DNA from 3 places in the Pantoea sp. SGAir0180 genome. Region 2 is predicted to be linked to each of the others. Evidence: predicted binding sites of a transcription regulator. Region 2 holds the regulator's gene; each other region holds the start of a gene.
What was found. The regulator CRP, encoded in region 2, controls carbon source genes, mostly activating them, when cyclic AMP is high. The targets are predictions, from matches to a motif close to ATGTGANNNNNNTCACAT.

Region 1 (4,695 bases), 1.2 Mb from region 2:
TCGCAGGCTGCGCCGACGGTTGGCGTATAAATAATTGGCATCATCTCTTCAAGATGATTGTCAAGCAGACGGTAGAACAGGGTTTCGTTAGTGTCCTGAATATTGCGCAGGTAGACGTGCTTGTCGTTATTATTTTTGAAGTCCTGAAACTGACGCCATGCGCGTTTCGCCTGCTCTTCAATGGTTTCGACCGCTTCGGGCAGTAAGCCGTTGAGATTGAATTCGTTACGCTCTTCGATGCTGAAGGCGCTGCCCTTATTCAGCAGGGGAAATTCCAGCAGAATAGGGCCAGCGTAGGGAATATAGAGCGGGCGTTTACTTTCGTATTCGAGTTCCATGCAGTAATGCTCCGGTTGCGAGTGTTCCTGGCGCAATAAGAGGGTAGAGGACGCCAGTTTATTTTGATAAAGAAGGCCTGGCGTCAGATCCTATGAAATTTCTCGCGGATGTACAGCTTTTGTAAATAAAAGATTTAGAAACTGTTTAAAACCGTGCCCCGCATTACGCTTTACGCCAGCTCGATAACGTTAAGGTTGTCGCAGCCCAGCGCGCGCAGTGTTGCCTGCGTCGCTGAATACTGATCTAACGCAGGCTGTCGGGGCTGGGCCAGCGCCGCTGCCTGAATCGCCTCGCAGGATTCGCCGGCCATATTCAGCAAAATCAGTGCGGCCTGAAGCGGAGGCAGGCTGGGATTGAAGGCCGCATTTTCCGCATAGCGACCGCTAAAAATACGGCCTGAGGCGGTTTGCACTGCAACGCCACTGAACGCGCGGCTGTAAGGGGCATGACTCTGGTTGGCCGCGTCAATGGCCGCCTGCGACAGCGCATCGCCCGTGACAACAAAGCCATGATCCACCTTATCCATCAGCCGTTCGGTGATGTGCAGGTCGCCAGGACCGAAAGCGTCAGGCAGATAGTGCGCTAACGTCTGCACCGGGCGCTGGGGCAGGCTGATACGAATCGCCGTGCCGCTGTTAAGCTCATTCATGAACTGGCGGCAATGCCCGCACGGCGTGTAGTTGACGGTGATGGTTTCCAGGCGCACTTCGCCGCGCAGCCAGGCGTGCGTAACAGCGCTTTGTTCTGCATGCACGGTTTGCTGCATGGTGGCACCGGCAAACTCCATATTGGCACCGAAATACCAGTTACCGCTTATCCCGCGTGCAATGGCACCGACGTTAAAATGGGACAGCGAGGCGACCGCGCAGGCCGCCGCGACCGGAAGCAGCGCCAGGGCGAGGGCGTCCGCATCCAGTTGGGTTTGCTGTTGCAGGAGGGTGACCTGATCGGCCCGCAGCATCGCGTCAAATCCCGGCTCACTCAGCACCGGACGAAGCGCGGTTTGCAGGGGAGCCGGCAGTAATTCAAAGGCAGAGTGGAAACGTGGATGCATGGAAGCCTCATTCAATCTTCAGGCAATGTGCCAGACATCGGTTTATATGTGATCTCTGTCGCTCTGACAATGCAACGTGTCTTAGAGTTTTCAACTTTGCGAGATCTCTCCCAAAGTTTTAGCCAAACCAGTGCAGTAGCAGCGGAAAAACAAAGGGTGCCAGTAACGACGTTACGATGCCGCAGATCACCAGTGCCAGCGAACTAAATGCCCCTTCCTGGAAGTCCAGTTCCGCCGCCCGGGCGGTTCCCAGCGCATGGGACGCATTACCAATCGCCAGACCGCGTGCTGCTTTACTTTTCACGCCCAACAGATTCAGCACCATATGGCCAAATACCGCACCGAGCACACCGGCTATCAGCACACAAATCGCACTGATAGCGGGAATGCCGTGCAGAGAGCCGGACACCGCCATCGCGATCGGTGTGGTGACGGATTTAGGTAAAATCGTGGCGGCGATTTCCGGCGTTGCCCCCATCCACAGGGCGATCGCCGTGCCGGAGGTCATTGCCGTCAGGCTGCCGATCAGGCATACGCCGATAATGGATTTCCAGCGGGCGCGAATCTGATGCATCTGCTCATACAGCGGCAGCGCCAGTGCGACCACGGCGGGCTGTAGCAGGGCATTAAGCACCTGGCTTCCGGCAAAGTAACGTGTATAGGGCAGTTGCAGTAACAGCAGGATGGGAATGATGATCGCCATTGAAACCAGCAAGGGGTTCAGCAGGGCAATCTTCAGCGCGGCAGCCAGTCTGCGCGCCAGGAAAAATGCGCCCAGCGTCAGGGGCAATGACCACCAGATATCACTCATCCTTCACCTCTTTCGTCGGCGCGTGCGAATGCAGCTTGTGGGCGCTTAACCCCACGATGCTCAGGACAGCGAAGGTACTGACAAGACACGAGACCACGATAGGGCCAAACTGCGCGGTCAGCAGATCGGTGTAATTCATGACGCCCACACTGATGGGAACGAACAGCAGCGCCATATAGCGAATGATAAGATGACAACCGGGCTTAACCCAGTGGACCGGCACGATTTGAGACGCGAGCAGGGTAAACAAAATCAGCATGCCAATAATGCTGCCGGGCAGCGTGATGGGCAGCAACCTTGCTACGCCGTTTCCGGCATATAAACAGAGATAGAGAAGGGTAAAAGCGCGCAGATAACGCCAACTTATCGCTAGCACGGTGTGCATGACAGGCTCCTGTTTCCAACGAGCGTAATCCTACGCACTGACGGTCTGGCGTGCCAGCTGTCAGCGTAAGGCAGAACGGCCCTCCCTGCCATCAGATGCAGGAAGGGCGAACGCCTTATTTAACGGGCATACCCGGCACTGCGCCACTGTCGACAGACAACACGAACAGGTCTTTGCCGCCCGGCCCCGCAGACAGCACCATGCCTTCCGAGATGCCAAAGCGCATTTTACGTGGTGCCAGGTTCGCCACGATAATGGTCATTTTGCCGACAAGTACGGCCGGGTCAGGATAGGCTGCACGGATACCAGAGAAAATCTGGCGCTTCTCGCCGCCCAGATCCAACTCCAGACGCAGCAGTTTGTCTGAGCCGTCCACCAGTTCCGCTTTCTCAATCAGTGCCACGCGCATATCAACTTTGGCAAAGTCATCAATCGTGATGGTATCGCCAATCGGCGCATCCGCCAGTGGGCCGCTGACCGTCGGTTTACTGGCTTCAGCCGCGTCGGCTTTCGACGCTTCAATCAGGCCCTCGACTTTCGCCATCTCAATGCGACCATACAGGGCTTTAAACGGCGCAACCTGATGGTCGAGCAGCGGCTGCTGAATGGCGTCCCAGCTGAGTTCGCTGTTCAGGAAAGCTTCGGCTCGCTCGCTCAGCGACGGCAGCACAGGCTTCAGCCAGGTCATCAGCACACGGAACAGGTTAATGCCCATGGAGCAAATAGCCTGCAGATCGGCATCACGGCCTTCCTGCTTCGCCACCACCCACGGTGCCTGCTCGTCAACATAACGGTTGGCCAGATCGGCCAGCGCCATAATTTCACGAATCGCCCGGCCAAATTCACGGCTTGCCCAGGCTTCGCCAATTTTTTCGGATGCGTCCAGGAAGGTTTGATAAAGCGCCGGGTCGGCCAGTTCTGCGGACAGCTTGCCGTCAAAGCGTTTGGTGATAAAACCGGCATTACGTGACGCCAGGTTGACCACTTTGTTCACAATGTCGGCGTTGACGCGCTGAACAAAATCTTCCAGATTCAGGTCGATGTCATCAATACGCGAAGAAAGCTTGGCCGCATAGTAATAGCGCAGGCTGTCGGCATCCAGATGCTGTAACCAGGTACTGGCTTTGATAAAGGTTCCGCGCGACTTCGACATTTTTGCGCCATTTACGGTCACATAGCCATGCACAAACAGGTTGTTGGGTTTGCGGAAGCCGCTGCCTTCCAGCATGGCAGGCCAGAACAGGCTGTGGAAGTAGACGATGTCTTTACCAATGAAGTGGTACAGCTCTGTGGTGGAATCCTGCTGCCAGAATTCGTCAAAACTGATGTCGCCGCGTTTGTCACACAGGTTTTTAAACGCGCCCATATAGCCGATCGGCGCATCCAGCCAGACGTAGAAGTACTTGCCCGGCGCGCCAGGAATTTCGAAGCCAAAGTACGGCGCATCACGGGAGATATCCCACTGTTGCAGACCGGATTCGAACCACTCCTGCATTTTATTTGCGACCTGCTCCTGCAGTGCGCCAGAACGCGTCCAGGCGCGCAGCATTTCGCTGAACGACGGCAGGTCAAAGAAGAAGTGCTCGGAATCACGCAGCACAGGGGTTGCACCGGACACCACTGATTTCGGATCGATCAGTTCGGTCGGGCTGTAGGTCGCGCTGCACACCTCGCAATTGTCGCCGTACTGGTCAGGCGCTTTACATTTCGGGCAGGTGCCTTTCACGAAACGGTCAGGCAGGAACATACCTTTTTCCGGATCGTACAGCTGAGAAATCGTGCGGTTCTTAATGAAACCGTTCTCTTTCAGGCGACCATAGATGAGCCCGGCCAGCTCACGGTTCTCGTCGCCATGCGTTGAGTGATAGTTATCATAGCTGATGTTAAAACCGGCAAAATCTGTTTCGTGCTCGTGTTTCATTTCAGCAATCATCTGTTCCGGCGCAATGCCCAACTGCTGAGCCTTCAGCATGATCGGCGTGCCGTGGGCGTCATCGGCGCAGATGAAGTAAACCTGATTGCCACGCATTCGCTGATAACGCACCCAAATGTCCGCCTGGATATGCTCGAGCATGTGGCCGAGATGAATTGAGCCGTTAGCGTAAG
Region 2 (4,695 bases):
CGGCGGACGAAAAGGTTAACGCCACACTGGCAGCGGCTGGATTTACCTGACGGTGACTTTGTTGATTTGGCCTGGAGTGAAGATCCTCAGTTTGCCCGGCATAAACCGCGCGTGGTGCTGTTTCATGGCCTGGAAGGAAGTTTCCACAGTCCCTATATTCATGGCCTGATGCTGCAGTGCAAACAGCGTGGCTGGCTGGCGGTAGTAATGCATTTTCGCGGCTGCAGCGGTGAGCCGAACCGTCTGAACCGGATATACCACTCCGGTGAAACCGAGGATGCGCGTTTTTTCCTGCACTGGCTGACGACGCGCTGGGGCCGGGTGCCCACAACTGCTGTCGGCTTCTCGCTGGGCGGGAATATGCTCGGTTGCCTGTTAGGCCAGCAAGGTGATGAAGCCCTGATTGACGCGGGCGTGATTGTGTCTGCGCCCCTGATGCTGGAACCCTGCAGCGCCCGACTTGAGCGCGGCTTTTCACAGGTTTATCAGCGTTACCTGTTAAGCCAGTTAAAAAAGAATGCCCAGCGTAAACTGCGGGCCTGGCCCGACACGTTGCCGGTGAACCTCATTCAGCTTAACGCCCTGCGCCGTCTGCGAGACTTTGACGACGCGATCACGGCCCGGGCGCATGGTTTTGCCGACGCCACGGATTATTACCGTCGCGCCAGCGCTATGCCGCGCCTTAAGTTCGTGACAAAACCGCTGCTCATCATCCATGCAAAAGATGACCCGTTCATGAGCGATGAGGTGATCCCGCAGCCTGCGCAATTATCTGCCACTATTACCTATCAGCTGACACAGCAGGGTGGGCATGTTGGTTTCGTCAGTGGCACCCTGCGTCAGCCTCGGTTGTGGCTGGAGCAGCGCGTGCCACAGTGGATTTCCTCTTATCTGGATAACTGACTCTGTGATTATTCCCTGGGAACAGGTTTCTCCCGAAACCCTTGAAAATCTTATCGAAGCGTTTGTTTTGCGTGAAGGCACGGATTACGGCGAGCAGGAGCTCAGCCTGACGGAAAAAGTCGCCGATGTGCGTCGTCAGCTGGAGCACGGCGAGGTCGTTCTGGTATGGTCGGAACTGCACGAGTCGGTCAACATCATGCGCAAAAGCGAGTTTCGTGGCTGATGCAACGAACGGAAAATCGTGCTAACAATGCTCATCGCCCGACGTCACAGGGACTTCAACTATGTCTGCACGCCATCCGATTATCGCGGTAACGGGCTCCAGCGGTGCGGGAACCACCACCACCAGCCTGGCGTTCCGTAAAATTTTTCAGCAACTCGGTTTGCACGCTGCCGAACTGGAAGGGGACAGTTTTCACCGCTTTACCCGACCCGAAATGGACATGGCTATCCGAAAAGCGCGCGATCTGGGGCGACATATCAGCTACTTTGGCCCGGAGGCGAATGATTTTGGCCTGCTGGAGCAAACGTTCATCGAATACGGCGAACACGGTAAGGGCCAGTCGCGTAAGTATCTGCACACCTATGATGAAGCCGTTCCCTGGAACCAGGTTCCCGGCACCTTCACGCCCTGGCAACCGTTACCTCCGGATATGGATGTGCTGTTTTATGAAGGCTTGCACGGCGGCGTGGTGACTGCACAACACAATGTGGCGGAAAAAGTCGATTTGCTGGTCGGCGTCGTGCCCATCGTCAACCTGGAGTGGATTCAGAAACTGGTGCGCGATACCAGCGAGCGTGGCCATTCACGCGAAGCGGTGATGGATTCGGTAGTGCGTTCCATGGAAGATTACATCAATTTCATTACGCCGCAGTTTTCACGAACCCATATTAACTTTCAGCGCGTCCCCACGGTGGATACCTCTAATCCCTTTGCCGCGCGCACCATCCCTTCGCTGGATGAAAGCTTTGTGGTTATCCACTTTCAGGGGCTGGAAGACATTGATTTTCCCTATCTGCTGGCCATGCTGCAGGGATCGTTTATTTCCAATATCAACACGCTGGTGGTACCCGGCGGCAAAATGGGACTGGCGATGGAGTTAATTATGGCGCCGTTAGTAAAACGGCTCATGGAAGGGAAACGGATTGAATAACCACAGAGGCCAGCCTGGCCTCTGTGAGATTATAGCGCGATCACTTCGTAGCTGTGGGTAATGTTGACGCCTTTGCCTAACATGATGGCGACAGAGCAATATTTTTCCGCTGACAGATCGACAGCGCGTGCCACGGCTTTATCCGAAAGTGCGTTGCCGCTGACGATAAAATGCAGATTGATATGGGTAAAGATGCGGGGGGCTTCTTCCCGACGTTCAGACGATAGTTTCACTTCGCAATCAACCACATCGTTGCGGCCTTTTTGCAAAATTGACACAACGTCAATGGCGCTGCATCCCCCTGCCGCCATCAGCACCATCTCCATAGGGCTCGGCGCTTTATCGCCAGAATTGCCATCCATCAGTACCTGATGGCCGGACGATGATTCCCCCAGGAATGTTAACCCTTCAACCCATTTGACGCGTGCCTGCATAATTTTGACCTCAGAATACCCTGTTTTGGCTCAGCGTACGCTTTTGCCTGGGAAACAGCAATCCAGAGAAAACGCCATCTTGCTGAAGCGAGACAACACAAGACAGTCGACGTAAGCTGTGCTACAAACAGAGCTGAAAATATTTTTCGTCATCCGAAGACGAAGCCGGGAAGAATGATGCGCACTGCGCCGAATGCAGCCCGAATAATTTCCTGAATGGAAAGACGCTTAACGCTTACATCGCCTGGCAGGGAAACAGAGCCCTGTATTTTGGGCACGATTACAACAGAGGATAATAGCGAATGGTTCTCGGCAAACCGCAAACAGACCCTACACTTGAATGGTTCCTGTCCCATTGCCATATTCACAAGTATCCATCCAAAAGTACGCTCATTCATCAAGGTGAAAAGGCGGAAACGCTTTACTACATCGTTAAAGGTTCCGTTGCGGTACTGATTAAGGATGAAGAAGGCAAGGAGATGATTCTGTCCTATCTGAATCAGGGCGACTTTATTGGTGAGCTTGGCCTGTTCGAAGAAGGTCAGGAGCGCAGCGCCTGGGTACGTGCGAAAACCGCGTGCGAAGTGGCAGAGATTTCCTACAAAAAATTCCGTCAGCTGATTCAGGTGAATCCGGACATCCTCATGCGCCTCTCCTCGCAAATGGCGCGCCGTCTGCAGGTCACATCGGAAAAAGTGGGCAACCTCGCGTTCCTTGATGTCACCGGTCGCATTGCGCAGACGTTGCTCAACCTGGCGAAACAGCCGGATGCCATGACGCATCCTGACGGCATGCAAATTAAAATTACGCGTCAGGAAATTGGCCAAATCGTGGGATGTTCACGTGAAACCGTGGGACGTATTTTGAAGATGCTGGAAGACCAGAATCTGATCTCCGCACACGGCAAAACAATTGTTGTTTACGGCACGCGCTAAGCTTTATTCTTCACGGCATAATGGCAACGTTATGCCGTGAATTATTTGCGTTGAGCCGATGTGGCGAAGAATAATTTATCACCCTGAAGTTAACTATGCCCTGCGCCAGACACTGGTGTTGTGTCTCCCCGTCGCGCTCGGCTGGCTGTTTGGCGATCTGCAAAAAGGATTGCTGTTCTCATTGGTGCCTGCCTGCTGCAATATTGCCGGTCTGGATACACCCCACAAACGCTTCTTTAAACGCCTGATTGTCGGCGGCAGCCTGTTTGCCCTGGGTAGCTTACTGATGCAGTGGCTTCTGTTTAAAGACGTGCCCTTACCGCTTATTCTTTTCGCTCTGCCTTTGCTGCTGGGCGTGACAGGTGAAATCAGCCCACTGCACGCACGGTTACTCCCTGCCACACTGATCGCAGCGATATTTACCACCAGCCTGATTGGCCGCATGCCCATTTACGTACCGCCCCTGCTCTACATCGGCGGTACGCTGTGGTATGGCCTGTTTAACTGGTTCTGGTTTTGGCTGTGGAAAGAGCAGCCAATGCGTGAAAGCCTGAGTCTGATTTACCGCGAACTGGCGAACTATTGTGACGCCAAGTACACCTTGTTGACGCAACTTACCGATCCGGAGAAGGCGCTACCACCGTTGCTGGCGCGGCAACAAAAAGCAATCGACCTCATCAACACCTGTTATCAGCAGATGCATATGCTGTCCGCCAGCCGCGATCACAGTCATAAGCGACTGACCCGCGCTTTTCAGGTCGCACTGGATTTACAGGAACACATTTCTGTCAGCCTGCATCAGCCAGAAGAAGTGCAAAAACTGGTAGAACAAAGCCATGCTGAGGCCGTGATTCGCTGGAATGCGAAAACCATTTCCGCCCGTTTACGTGAGCTGGCAGACAACATCCTGTACCACCAACTGTCCAGTCGCTTTGATATGGACAAGCAGCTGGGGGCACTGGAAAAAATCGCCCGTCAGCACCCGGACAATCCGGTAGGAAATTTTTGCCTTTATCACTTCAGCCGCATCGCACGGGTACTGCGTACACAAAAGCCCCTTTATCAGCGTGATTTGATGGCGGATCGCCAGCGCCGTTTACCGCTTCTGCCCGCACTCAGAAGCTATCTCTCGCTGCGCTCTTCTGCCCTGCGCACGGCCGGACGTTTTTCTGTGATGCTGATGCTGGGTAGCGGGCTGGCGCTGTTCTTTTCGATTCCCAAACCCTACTGGATTCTGATGACCATTATGTTTGTCAGCCAGAGTAACTA
Region 3 (4,695 bases), on a different contig from region 2:
ACCAAAGATTATTCGATGGTGCTCTACACCGATAAACTCAAAGTGATCCACGTCAGCACGCATATTTCTCTACGGACATTCCTGGATACGCTCAGCCAGGCGCGCGTTGAAACGGTAATCAGAATTGCCGATACGTTTTTGCGCCGTGTCGGCTTTAGCCAGCCGCGTATTGCGGTTGCGGGCGTTAACCCACACGCGGGTGAAAATGGGTTGTTCGGTGATGAGGAAATTCGCGTGCTGACACCGGCGATTGAGGCGATGAAGGCGCAGGGCATAGACGTCTATGGCCCGTGCCCGCCGGACACCGTATTTATGCAATGCAATGAGGGCATGTATGACATTGTTGTGGCTATGTATCATGATCAAGGCCATATTCCGCTCAAGTTGTTGGGCTTTTACGACGGTTTAAATATTACCGCAGGCTTACCGTTCCTGCGCACCTCAGCCGATCATGGCACGGCCTTTAACATTGCCTGGACCGGTAAAGCGAATCCCGAAAGTATGGCTATCTCGATTGATATGGCGCTGCAAATTACGCAAGCATAGTGTTGTGCGGGAAGGGAGGCTCAGGGTGACATGATTGCGTTGCCCTGCATACGGCTTCTGGGCGGCTGTGAAAACCTTCGCGATAAAACAGGCACCTGAACCTATATAACCTTAATACAGCGACGCGTCGGGAAACGGGTGTCTGTCATCGCATGCGGGTGCAATATCAATACAGCACCGTATCGGACTGGTTTAAATGCTCCGGCTCCACAGAGGCATAACTGACGGCCTTACCACGTACGCGTCGAATGACGCCAGATGAGGGAATAAAAAGCGTTCAGCGTTAATGTCCCGCCTGTCAAACACGGCGTTGAGTTTCTGCCTGATTTTCGTTTTGTCCGTAGCGAAATAGCTCACCGTGCTCTTAAACCCATTGGTGCGATTAAGTCTTTTTATACATGACGCCTGATGAGGTCGGCCGTTTTTATAAGCAATCTTTCGTATTTTTTTAAATTTTGGTTATTCACTCGCACCGCAAAACAGCGTGTTAATACGTATCAGCCTTTTTGAAAGTTAATTCTTCTGTAGTGCCAGTAATATTTATAGTTATAAAGAAGTTATGATTTTTATTTTCTTTGTTAATTAATAATACTTTGCCCAAAGACATAATTGCCATTCATCACATTTTTTATTTATAACTGGTATGGTAGTGGAACAATTCTGCCGCTGACGATAGGCTTCTCGCACCTGTTCTGTTTTAAAAACTTTCCTTTTGCCGTGGTGTTCTCAGGCGCTTGATCCAAACGGCGCCGCACAGGAAAACATCAAGGCGATCTCCAGGTGCTGCCGTTATTTAACGTCAGTGTCCACGCAGCTAATAAAAAATAAGGTGAGAAAGAAATGCAAACTACTCTACTGAATGCGAAGGCGACGGTTCCAAAATGGAACAGGAATAAGCTCGTCCCGCGTATTGTCCATCTTGGATTCGGTGCTTTTCATCGGGCTCATCAGGCGGTCTATGCCGATGTTCTTGCAGCAGAACATAACAGCGACTGGGGCTACGTCGAAGTTAATCTCATCGGCGGGGAACAACAGATTGCCGATCTGAAACGTCAGGGATTATTGTACAGCGTGGCAGAAATGTCGGCTCATGGCTGGGAAGGGCGCGTAATTGGTGTGGTGAAGCAGGCGCTTCACGCTCAGGTCGATGGAACCGAAGCCGTACTTCACGCCCTGTGTCAGCCCGAAATTGCCATCGTTTCCTTAACGATTACCGAGAAAGGCTATTGTCATTCACCGGCAACGGGCGAGCTGATGCGCGACCATCCTCAGATTGTCGCTGATCTGGCTCAGCCTCACCAGCCGCTTTCTGCGCCAGGGATCATCGTTGAAGCACTGGCGCGTCGCAAGGCTGCTGGTCTGCCTGCGTTTACTGTGTTGTCCTGCGACAATATTCCAGAAAACGGAAAAGTGATCGGTCAGGTCGTGCGTGCTTTTGCCCGACAACGTGACAACGACCTGGCAGACTGGATTGAACAGCAGGTGACGTTCCCTTCAACCATGGTGGACCGTATCGTACCGGCGATGAATCCGCAGAGTCTTGACGCGATCGCGGCGCTTATTCAGGTGGCCGATCCCGTCGCGGTAGCCTGTGAGCCCTTTCGCCAGTGGGTTATTGAGGATAATTTCGTCGCAGGGCGGCCGGCATGGGAAAAAGCCGGTGCAGAGTTAGTCAAAGACGTGCTGCCCTACGAAGAGATGAAACTGCGTATGTTGAACGGCAGCCATTCATTTCTGGCTTACCTGGGCAACCTTGCGGGTTATGAGCATATTTATGACTGTATGCAGGACCCGAACTTTCGCCTTGCGGCACGACGCTTAATGTTGACAGAACAGGCACCGACGCTAACCGTTAAGAACGTTGATTTGATCGATTATGCCGATCGGCTGATTGCACGCTATGAAAATCCCGCGCTACAGCATCGTACCTGGCAAATTGCGATGGATGGCAGCCAGAAGTTACCGCAACGTTGGTTACATTCCGTTTGCAGGCACCTCAAGCGCGGCAGCCGTTTTGATCTGCTTGCATTAGGTATTGCCGCATGGATGCGCTATGTCAGCGGTAAGGATGACCAGGGAAAAGAGATTGAGGTCTGCGATCCTTTATTGGCGTCTATACGAACCGTCGTTGACGGCAGCGTAGAAGGGGAGGCGAGGGTAAAAGCGCTGTTAGGACTGGAAGCTATATTCGGCCACACGCTACCCGATAATCCCTGTTTTGTGCAGCAGGTGGTTAAGTTCTATCTCCATCTACTGGACAAAGGGGCAAAACAGACTGTCGCGGACCTGATGGCTGACGTGTCAGCAGATTGATGATCAGGCAAACCACATAAAGTGGTTTGCCTGGTGCATTACAAATTGTCGTTTAAATTGGCTGTGCTCTTGCTGCCTGTTCGTGTATCAGGGTGCAGCACCTCTGAAAACCAGTTCACAACCAGGCGGATGACGTCAGGTTGATACCAGACCTCATCACCATGTTCTGCACCTTTCACCACGACGTACTCAACCTGATCACCTGCCTTTTTTAGCGCATCAAAGAGTTGCGCACTTTGATGCGGTGAAACGAGTGAATCTTTATCACCGTGCATAATCAGGAAAGGCGGTTTGGGGTTCGCAAGATGGCCCATGGGACTTGCCTGACGGGCTTTATCGGGATCATCCATGACAGACGCGCCTGCAAAATTGTGGAAGGCCGGTCCATGAATCAAAAGGGCTTCAGTGACGGCCGGTGAGGCGTGGACCTGTTGATTCTCTTCAGAGAAGCCTTCGCCAATATTGCGCAGATCGGAAATACCGTAAATCGTAGCGGCGGCCTGAACATCAGACGATTTATCTGTGAAATCCCCTTGATCGAACACGGTCTGGCCATTTGTCATGCCCAGCATTTGAGCCATCCAGCCACCAGCCGAGTCGCCCAGAACGCCAATACGATGAGGATCAATACCGTACGTTTCTGCATGTTGTCTCAAATAGCGCACGGCTGCTTTCCCGTCAACAACCGGCGCAGGGAAGGTATCCGGTACGACGCGATATTCGGCAGCGGCTACAACAAAACCGGCTTCTGCCAGCGCCATGCGCATTTGAATAAATTTCTCGTGGTCGGCACTGGTGAAACCGCCGCCCGGAAAATAAACAATTGCGGGTTTGACTGTATCGGTGCGGGGCACCAGTAATGACATGTGAAGCGGTCTGACCGATCGTAGCGTTGTAATCTGCGAATAAACCACGCCAGTGATCGCATCAATCTGGTTGCGCACAGGTTGGACTTCAATCACCTTTGCGCCTTCACGGTATCCGTTCAGTTCAGTATTTTTCGTTGCCATCGCGTTACTCATCGTCATGATTACGGCCAGTCCCCCAATAAAAAAAGTGTGGCATACATTCATAATTATTCCCTGAGACGTTGAAAGAAAGTGTGAATTGTTAAGGGTTTTTAAAAGGTTGCAGGGGCGTTCAGCCTTTGCCAGCAGACGGTAGCGCATAAGGCATAGCGCGGTGTTGAGCAAGATTATGAAAGCGAAGGTTTTATGGGGGTTGGTTACGTGTGTTCCGTGAAAGTGGATGTTTGACCAGAAAATTTAATGGGTTCTCAGGCACCGTCGTGGGCATTACGCTGCGCCCACCGGGTCCGGTATCTGACGGACCAGACGCAGGTAATGTCTGGTCCTGAGTGGTTAACGAATCACGATCGTCAGCAGGATGAGGATGGCCGCTATGGCAACAACCTGAATAAAAATCTGGTTAAGCGTGAACTTGCGCATTGCATTCCCTCACTGCGTCAGTATTTGCCAAATACCTGCCGACATCACGATAAAGCCGACAAAAAGAAAGATCAGGGTAATCGCGGTTTCGGATGAACGATTCATAGTATTCCTCCCTGGTTAATGATGAGCGCCTGACCCTACTGTGCAGAAAGCAACAAATCGGGGCAGGACAGGTTTGTTTCATGGCTTCAGGCAGAGCAGGGGCTCACCGGTTTCTGGTAAAGGCGTAAAGTCGCCTCACTCAAAACGGGATTAGCGCGTCACAGGAACAGCGTGAGGTCTGCCAGTACGTCAGGGTGTGGTTCCGCTGTGCAAGGCAGGATCGCCGCATTGCCGTTTCGCGTTTAAAAACGCTTTACGGATGCCTTACAGCAAGGATGCCGTC

Region 1: a site for CRP is predicted at 1,440-1,457, ahead of cdd (cytidine deaminase). Genes of this name have one in related genera too.
Region 3: a site for CRP is predicted at 1,154-1,171, ahead of C1N58_RS21455 (mannitol dehydrogenase family protein). Genes of this name have one in related genera too.

What each region holds. Positions count from the first base shown of each region.
Region 1 covers NZ_CP028071.1:962,458-967,152, forward strand. The annotation lists gene C1N58_RS04600 (NAD-dependent malic enzyme) at 1-338, opposite strand, end outside; gene cdd (cytidine deaminase) at 509-1,393, opposite strand; gene C1N58_RS04610 (CidB/LrgB family autolysis modulator) at 1,512-2,204, opposite strand; gene C1N58_RS04615 (CidA/LrgA family protein) at 2,197-2,589, opposite strand; gene metG (methionine--tRNA ligase) at 2,705-4,695, opposite strand, start outside.
Region 2 covers NZ_CP028071.1:4,124,447-4,129,141, reverse strand. The annotation lists gene C1N58_RS19295 (hydrolase) at 1-903, shown strand, start outside; gene C1N58_RS19290 (YheU family protein) at 908-1,126, shown strand; gene C1N58_RS19285 (phosphoribulokinase) at 1,188-2,057, shown strand; gene C1N58_RS19280 (OsmC family protein) at 2,087-2,491, opposite strand; gene crp (cAMP-activated global transcriptional regulator CRP) at 2,794-3,426, shown strand; gene C1N58_RS19270 (YccS/YhfK family putative transporter) at 3,485-4,695, shown strand, end outside.
Region 3 covers NZ_CP028072.1:170,412-175,106, reverse strand. The annotation lists gene C1N58_RS21460 (D-threonate 4-phosphate dehydrogenase) at 1-546, shown strand, start outside; gene C1N58_RS21455 (mannitol dehydrogenase family protein) at 1,387-2,859, shown strand; gene C1N58_RS21450 (alpha/beta hydrolase fold domain-containing protein) at 2,898-3,932, opposite strand; gene mgtU (magnesium transporter protection protein MgtU) at 4,221-4,307, opposite strand; gene mgtR (protein MgtR) at 4,317-4,412, opposite strand.